2 regions of the Anaerosinus sp. genome follow, and region 2 is predicted to be linked to the other one. Evidence: riboswitches for the same ligand, from Rfam matches in the RefSeq annotation. Region 2 holds a riboswitch; the other holds the start of a gene.
What was found. Region 2 has a riboswitch for cyclic di-AMP ahead of ACWZFG_RS00215 (4-hydroxy-tetrahydrodipicolinate reductase). Riboswitches for the same ligand answer to the same signal wherever they lie in the genome.
Positions count from the first base shown of each region.

Region 1 (4,432 bases), on a different contig from region 2:
ACATTGTTTACCAAGGAAAAATTATTGATGATACAAGCAAGGATATTGCCCTTTATCGAACAAAAGTTGGTATGGTTTTTCAACAGTTTAATTTATTTAATAATATGACAGTTTTAGAAAATTGTATGGTTGGGCCGGTTAAGGTTTTAAGGCGAGATAAAGAAACTGCTAAACAGAATGCGATGAAATATCTAAATAAAGTTGGTATGGCACAATATATCAATGCGAAGCCTCATCAATTATCAGGGGGACAACGGCAACGTGTGGCAATTGCTAGAGCTTTGGCAATCGAACCTAAAGTATTGTTATTTGATGAACCGACTTCGGCATTAGATCCTCAAATGGTAGGAGAAGTACTCAGTGTAATGAGAAGTTTAGCTCAAGAAGGTCTTACGATGATTATCGTAACGCATGAAATGGCTTTTGCACGTGATGTATCTACTCGTGTTGTTTTTATGGATCAAGGTATTATTGCTGAAGATGCATCTCCGGAAGAATTATTTAATCATCCTAAAAATGAACGGACGAAAGAATTTTTGTCACGTTTTACTGCAAATTAAATGAATTTGAATTTCGCAGTACAGTTGTATTAGAAAGATTTATCCGATGGTTTAGCTGCTTCTAAGATTCCAAACTTCTGTAAGTGGGAGTATACAGAGCATAGGCGAGCAGCTAAACTTCTGGATAAGGTCGGCTAAGATTCGGATGGAGTGAAAACTCCACCTGAATCAAGTCTACTTTATTTCGATTAAATGCTCGATATGTACTGCATATCGAGTATTTTTGTATATACTGTAAATAAGTAATGCGAAATAATTAGGGAGAAAAAATGAAATTAATATCAATTGTTGTTCCTGTTTATAATGAGGAAGAAAATATCGAGCATTTTTATGAAGAAATCTGTAAAACAATGCAGCCGCTTGGGTATAATTTTGAGTTGCTTTTTGTGGATGATGGGTCAAAAGATAGCAGTATTTTAATTCTGGATCATTTATCGCAGCGAGATGATCGAGTTAAACCTTTATATTTAGTCCGTAACTTTGGTCATCAGATTGCATTGACTTGCGGACTAGATCATGCCAAAGGGGAAGCAGTAATTACAATGGATGGAGATATGCAGCATCCACCAACCTTTATCCCCATATTAATTGAAAAATGGGAAGACGGATATGAAGTGGTTCAAACGATTCGAAAAACAACAGAAGGTGTATCTTGGTTTAAAAATAAGACGTCAGCGCTTTATTATAAATTAATCAATAAGATATCGAAAGTAAAAATTCAACCGGGTGGCTCTGATTTTAGGCTCATGGATCGACGCGTAGTAGAAAGCTTTAAATTATATAAAGAACGAGCGAGATTTATTCGTGGGATGATAGGCGCTATTGGCTATAAGCAAATTCAGCTTGAATTTGTTGCTCCGAAGCGTTTTGCAGGTACTTCAAAATTTTCTTTAAATAAAATGCTACATTTTGCTCTTGATGGAATTACCGCATACTCTAAAATGCCATTAAGGTTTGCTTTCTATTTAGGGATTATCTTTGGTCTTTTTAGTATTCTTTTAACTGGTCATGTAATGTACATCAAATGGTTTACTGATGAAGCTGTACCCGGATGGGCAACATTATCGGTAAGTATATCGCTTTTAGGCGGCATTCAGTTAATGGGATTGGGGATTATTGGTGAATATGTTGGGAGAATTTTTGAAGAGGTAAAGCAGCGTCCACTTTATTTTGTTCGTGAAAAACCGAATATTTTAGATATAAACGAAAAAAATAAAGAAAAAAAGAAGTGATTTTATAAATTTAGCAGGAATTTTTACCTTTTTGTAGAAGTTTATAATAACAAGAAAAAAGCCGAATCATTGAGTGAGCGGGGGACCCAATTTTAGGGGTGAATTTTGTTTTATTTTATCTATATGGATAGGTTAAAACATCATGGGTATCTCTATCCAAATCCGTCAGCTAACCTCGTAGGCGTAGAGAGAGAAGAGTGACTTATTGAGTAAAGTGTTTCGTGTTTTCGTTTTGTCGTTGCTAATGGTAAGCGTAGTTTCTGTTGTGAATGCTGCAGCATTCCGTGCAGGAGATCGGGGCGAAGAAGTGGCTGCGATTCAAAGAGAATTAGTTAGTTTGGGCTATCATGTATCAGTAGATGGAGATTTTGGTCCGGCTACAGCCGCTGCGGTTAAATCCTTTCAAGCAAATTACGGATTAGAGGCAGATGGTTTAGTTGGTTCAGCTACTTATCGTGCTTTGATGGGAAGAGAAATTCCAGAAGTCAGTCGTGCTGGTTCTACATCTTTAGTTCGTCGAATTATTCAAGATTCCTTACAGTACATAGGAGTTCCTTATTCTTTTGGGGGGACAACTCCAAGTGGGTTTGATTGTTCAGGTTTTGTTCGTTATGTATTTGCAGATAGTGGAGTTTACTTACCGAGAGCTGCTGATGAACAATACACTGCTGGTTATCAAGTTTATAATTTGCAGCCAGGAGACTTAGTTTTCTTTTCTACATACACGTATGGTGCATCACATTCAGGGATTTATTTAGGCGATGGAAAATTTATAAGTTCTACATCTAGTAGTGGTGTAAGAATTGATGATTTAACAACAGGATATTGGGGTGCTTGTTACATTGGTGCCCGTCGTGTACTTTAAATTGAACATAAAAGAGGCTTTGCGCCTCTTTTTTATTTATATAAAAATAGGATTAGACTTTGCCAGCCTAATCCTATTTTTTAATATGAACGTAAATTCTCCCACATAGAATAAATACACATTGCTATGATTAATCCTAGAATAATTAAATCGCCAAATGACATAGTCATTCTCTCCTTTTATTAAACTTAATACTACCAATCTTTTCAAGGCACAATCTTTGTAATTGTTCCATAGAATAAAGCACAGATTGAACGGAGGGGATTGGTAATGTCTTTTTTATTAACACTATTTGCATTGTTCGGAAAAGGTTTAAGCTTACTTGTTGCTTATGTTGCTAATAATACATTTCCATTACCATTGACTGAAAAAGAAGAGCAAGAGGAGTTAGAACGGTTAAGGCAAGGAGATGAAAGTGCAAAGAATGTTCTGATTGAGCGTAATCTTCGCTTGGTAGCGCATATCGTTAAGAAATTTGATAATACAGGGGAAGATTCAGATGATTTGATTTCAATTGGTACAATTGGCCTAATTAAAGCAATTAACACATTTGACTTAAATAAAAAAATTCGTTTAGCTACCTATGCTGCGCGGTGTATAGAAAATGAGATTTTAATGCATTTGCGTAGCACCAGACGGGTTCGTAGTGAAGTGAGTCTTTATGATCCAATCGGAGTAGATAAAGAGGGCAATGAAATAGTTTTACTTGATATTCTTGGAACAGAAGCTGATGTAGTTGCAGAAACGGTAGAAAATAAATGTGAAAATGAACGACTAGCAAAGCAAATGGATTTGTTAACGAAACGCGAACGGATGGTTTTAAATTTACGGTTTGGTATCCCAAATGGCGTTCGTAAAACGCAGCGTGATATTGCCAAAATGCTTGGAATATCACGTAGCTATGTATCACGTATTGAAAAAAAAGCTGTGGAACGAATTGGGAAACGGTTAAATAATGATGAAAAAGTCTAAAATACATATCGCCTAATGATTAGCGTACTTTAGAGTTCTGACTCATTAGGAGGAAAGATATATTTGGTAAGAGTCTGGATAAATGCGGCTAGGATTCAGATGGAGTAAAAAACTCTACTTGAATTAAGTCTATTTTATCATAACAAGATAAAACAATTTTTTCCAAAGATAAAAGTTCATTTGTTTATTGACAAATGAACTTTTTTATGTTTAAGTAATGATATAATACCCCACCCCGTGGGGGTATTATATTATTACTTAAACGAGAGCATATTACTAGATAAGAATTATAGGTAAAAAAGGATGAATATGATGAAAAAAATTTTTAATGTCATTGGCATGTCTTGTTCGGCCTGTTCGTCAAGTATAGAGAAGACAGTACGTAGATTAGAAGGGGTAAAAGCGGTCAATGTAAATTTATTAACGAATACAATGCAGGTTGAATTTGATGAAAATGTTATTACAACGGGTGCGATTTGCCAGGCTGTGAAAGAAAGTGGGTATGGAGCAAATCTAGCAGATGGAAAAAAGTCAGCAAAAAATGAGAATACAGAAAAAGATATAGTAGAACAAATGTGGTTTCGATTAAAAATTTCTTTTTTATTCATGATTCCACTTATGTATATTTCTATGCATCATATGTTTACTTACCCATTTCCAGCGATATTTCATGGCACTGAGAATGCAATTACGTATGCATTTTCACAATTTTTATTAACGTTACCAATTCTTTATGTAAATCGTAAATACTATATTGTTGGTTTTAAATCGCTACTAAGTGGACACCCCAATATGGACTCATT
Region 1 covers NZ_CBDNNH010000002.1:186,028-190,459, forward strand. The annotation lists gene ACWZFG_RS01220 (amino acid ABC transporter ATP-binding protein) at 1-560, shown strand, start outside; gene ACWZFG_RS01225 (glycosyltransferase family 2 protein) at 830-1,792, shown strand; cyclic di-AMP (ydaO/yuaA leader) riboswitch at 1,842-1,990, shown strand; gene ACWZFG_RS01230 (C40 family peptidase) at 2,037-2,657, shown strand; gene sigK (RNA polymerase sporulation sigma factor SigK) at 2,928-3,629, shown strand; gene ACWZFG_RS01240 (heavy metal translocating P-type ATPase) at 3,942-4,432, shown strand, end outside.
Region 1: another riboswitch for cyclic di-AMP. It lies ahead of ACWZFG_RS01230 (C40 family peptidase); the one in region 2 lies ahead of ACWZFG_RS00215 (4-hydroxy-tetrahydrodipicolinate reductase).

Region 2 (4,432 bases):
TAAGCGTAAGGAACATCGCCCCGTGGAATAAGAAAACGAAGACAAAGGTAAGTCCACCTAAAATTGTATAAGGCGATAATAAATCAAAAAAACTACCTACATAAATCATCTTTTCGTTTATCATAATGCCTTGCAAAAGATTTGTTACTGCTACACCCCATAAAAATGCCGGAACTACACTGCCGAAAAAAATCAACCAATCCCAAGTGTTGCGCCATACAGGGCTTTCATCTTTACTACGGAATTCAAATGCTACACCACGACCAATCAATGCCAATAGCATTAGGAACAATGCCAAGTAAAAGCTGCTAAACATCGTTGCATATACATGTGGAAATGCCGCAAACAATGCACCACCAGCCGTAATCATCCAAACTTCATTTCCATCCCAAACCGGACCAATCGTATTGATAATCATCCGACGCTCAATATCATCTTTCCCTAGGAACGGCAACAACATCCCCACACCATAATCAAACCCTTCAAGGAGAAAAAATCCAGCAAATAAAACCGTAATTAAAATAAACCATACAACGGTTAAATCCATAAGGAGCCGCCCCCTTTCTGATTTTCAGAAATTTTTTCAGGTCCTTTTTTTATAAATTTCATCGTTAAATACGCTGCTGCAACAAATAAAACGGAATAAATTAACGTAAACCCAATTAAGGAAATAGCAACTTCAGTTCCTGTAATATTTTGCGAAATTGCTTGATCTACTTTCTGTAAGCCGACAACCATCCATGGCTGCCTGCCACCCTCCGTAATATACCAACCTGTCGAGTTTGCAATATACGGCAATGGAAGCATACATAACAGCGCTCTTAATACAATCGGATACCGCTCTAATCTTCCAGAGAAAAACAAGAACCCACTTAAAAAGAGAATTCCCAACAAAATCATTCCCGCTGCAATCATGATTCTAAAACTCCAAAACATTCCGGCTACATCAGGAATATAGTTCCCAGCACCATAAGTTTGTTCAGCTTTGGCCTGCAACGCTTTTAACCCCTGCACCTCTCCATCAAAAGAATTATAAACCATGAAAGTCAGCATCCCTGGAATGGCAAGTTGCTGCCTGTTCTCCTGATTCACTTCATCTATTGTTGTATATATCGTAAATGGTGCCGGATTTTCCGTCTCCCAAAGTGCTTCCACCGATGCCAATTTCATTGGATGATAATGCCCTAAATATTGTGCTTGTAAATGTCCACTGCCCATCACAGCTAATAAACCAACAATTGACCATACTACACTGAATTTAAAAGAAGTCTTAAATACATCTAAATATGTTCTTTTTAATAAATGATATGCACTAATGGATGCAACAAAAACACCTGCCGTTGCAAGCCCTGATAATACGGTATGTAAAAACTGTCCTGCTAGATACGGATTTGTCAAAAGTGCTACGAAATCCGTCATCTCTGCCCGCCCGTTTTGCAATGCATATCCTACAGGATTCTGCATGAATGAATTTGCAACTAAAATCCAAAATGAAGATAAATTACTGCCGATTGCAACGAGCCAAATACAAGCCAGATGCACTTTCTTAGATAGTCTGTCCCAACCAAAAATCCACAAGCCTAAAAATGTAGATTCAAGAAAAAATGCAGTCAATGCTTCTAGTGCCAGCGGCGCACCAAAAATATCCCCCATGAACCTTGAATACTCTGCCCAATTCATACCAAAGTGAAACTCTTGTACAATCCCTGTCACAACGCCCATCGCGAAATTAACCAAAAATAACTTGCCCCAAAACTTCGTCATGCGCCGATATACATCTTTACCTGTCGCCACATAAAAAGTTTCTAACAAAGCGATAAAAAGCGATAGCCCCAATGTAAGCGGTACAAACAAGAAATGATATACTGTCGTAATTGCAAACTGCCATCTGGATAGCAAAATTGCCTCCATACCTCTCACCTCAAATTCCTTATATTTATTTAAGTATAATCTTTCCATTTAAGTTAGTCAATAAAGGTTATTATTTAATACACTTTCAAATATTTGAATTATTTGACATAAAAGATATTTTTATTATATACTTAAAATATTATATTATAGCCTTTTGTTATATTTTATATACTTACATTTTGATTCTTATTCTTTCAATAAATTTAGGAGAAATTATAAATAATTTCTCCTATTTATTTTATTTTCATATTTTATAAGGATATTCTTCTAACGGGCAAAATAATTATTCCTGTAATCTGTGAAAATAAATTATATCGCCTAATTTTATCCGATGACTAATCCTCTCATCTAGCGAAATCAGCGATTCACACAAAATCAAAGCTTTTGGTTCGCACCTTTACAGACTCCAACCTTCTATATGTTGGAGTTATACCCAACAGGACACAGGCGAGCAGATTAGTTCCTGGATAAGGTCGGCTAGGCTTCAGAGGGAGTAAAGCTCCATTTGAAGCAAGTCTACTTTATTAAAAAGCGGGGGAACCACTATTGGGGTGAATGTCTGTAATAATACAGCTAGGGGAGTTATCTTTCTTTCCGAATCCGTCAGCTAACCTCGTCGGCGCAAAAAAAGAAGGAGGAGTTCTATTGAAAAAAATCAAGGTAGGTATTTGGGGCTTTGGGAAAACAGGTAAATTAATAGCAGATGAATTTTTAAAAGATTCACGTTTTGTACTCTCATGGGTAGTGAGAAAAAACAAAATAAAACACTCAAAATTTGCCAGCAGCGATTTAGGTTATGAAACTAATATAGGAAAAATAATCCCTATTTCAGATGTATCCGATAACTTTTTCTTAAAAAACCCTGTAGACATCTTGGTTGATTTTTCTCACAATTACGGCGTCCATTCTTACAAAAATGCTGCAAAATCAGGAATCGCTATAATTTCTGGTGTCTCTAACTATCAGCCAGAAGAGCTATCTTTATTAAAATCACTTTCAGAAATTACACCCGTACTTTATTCTCCCAATATTACACTTGGCGTTACTTTTTTAATGGTAGCCTCACATGTGCTAAAAAAAATTATTCCTAATGCAGATATTGAAATTATTGAAGAACATTTTAAAGGAAAGACCGAAGTCTCCGGAACTGCAAAAAAAATTGCCCAAACTTTAGAATTAGATGAATCTCAGCATATAAACTCGATTCGAGTTGGTGGTATCGTCGGTCGACACGAAGTTATTTTCGGCATGCCAAATCAAACAATTCGATTATCACACTCAAGTATAAGTCGTGCCGCTTTTGGACAAGGGGCTATCTTTGCAGCAAAGCATCTAATTGGCAAAATGCCAGGCTTATATTCAATGGAAAGTATTATTGCTGATATGGTTCGCAAACACTGCCCCACTTATTAAGAAAGTAATAAGTTTATTTAATGATGAATAAAAATAGGAGTGGTTATATTATGTTTAAAACAAATGAATATTTCGAGGGGAACGTAGTCTCTATTGCATTTAAAAATCAGGAAGGGTCTGCAACTGTAGGCGTTATGGAAATTGGCGAATATGAATTCGGCACTTCTTCTACAGAATACATGACTGTAATTAGCGGTAGTATTTTGGCAAAACTTCCTGGAGAAACAGAATTTAAAGAATATCTACCTAAGCAAACTTTCATCGTTGAAGCAAACAAAAAATTCCAAGTGAAAATCATTGAGCAAACAGCATATTTATGCTTCTATAAATAATTCAATTACTAAACACCGTCTATAATAATTTTATAGACGGCGTTTATTTTAATATTTTCACTATGATAAATTACACTTAAAAGATAATAGTTATCATTTAATAACTTTTATGAAAAACTATGGGTATTTATAAAAATTAAAGTAAATGTGAGAAAATAGGCTAAAAATCATCCTATATCCGCCTTTAGCAGAATTTTAAACTCTTAGTTAATTTGCTATAATGAAGCACATCAAGCAAGCAAAGCTTGAATATTAGTAAAAATTAATGAAATTAAAATACTTAATACAAACGGAGGATTTATATTATGAAAAAATTTGTATGCTCAATCTGCGGATATGTTCATGAAGGAACTGAACCACCAGCACAATGTCCTTTATGCAAAGCTCCTGCTTCTAAATTCGTTGAACAATCTGGTGAATTAGTATTTGCTGATGAACATCGCATCGGTGTTGCACAAGGCGTTGATGAAAAAATTCTTGAAGGGCTACGCCAAAACTTTAATGGCGAATGTGCCGAAGTTGGAATGTACTTAGCAATGAGCCGCGTTGCGGATCGTGAAGGATATCCTGAAATCGCAGAAGCTTTCAAACGCTATGCTTTTGAAGAAGCTGAACATGCAGCAAAGTTTGCTGAACTTTTAGGCGAAGTAGTAACTTCCAGCACAAAGAAAAACCTTGAATTACGCGTTGCAGCAGAGCATGGCGCATGCGCTGGTAAAATGGATATCGCTAAAATGGCAAAAGCACAAAATCTTGATGCAATCCATGATACAGTT
Region 2 covers NZ_CBDNNH010000001.1:46,853-51,284, reverse strand. The annotation lists gene cydB (cytochrome d ubiquinol oxidase subunit II) at 1-547, opposite strand, end outside; gene ACWZFG_RS00220 (cytochrome ubiquinol oxidase subunit I) at 538-1,911, opposite strand; cyclic di-AMP (ydaO/yuaA leader) riboswitch at 2,415-2,547, shown strand; gene ACWZFG_RS00215 (4-hydroxy-tetrahydrodipicolinate reductase) at 2,557-3,324, shown strand; gene ppnP (pyrimidine/purine nucleoside phosphorylase) at 3,375-3,656, shown strand; gene ACWZFG_RS00205 (NADH peroxidase) at 3,962-4,432, shown strand, end outside.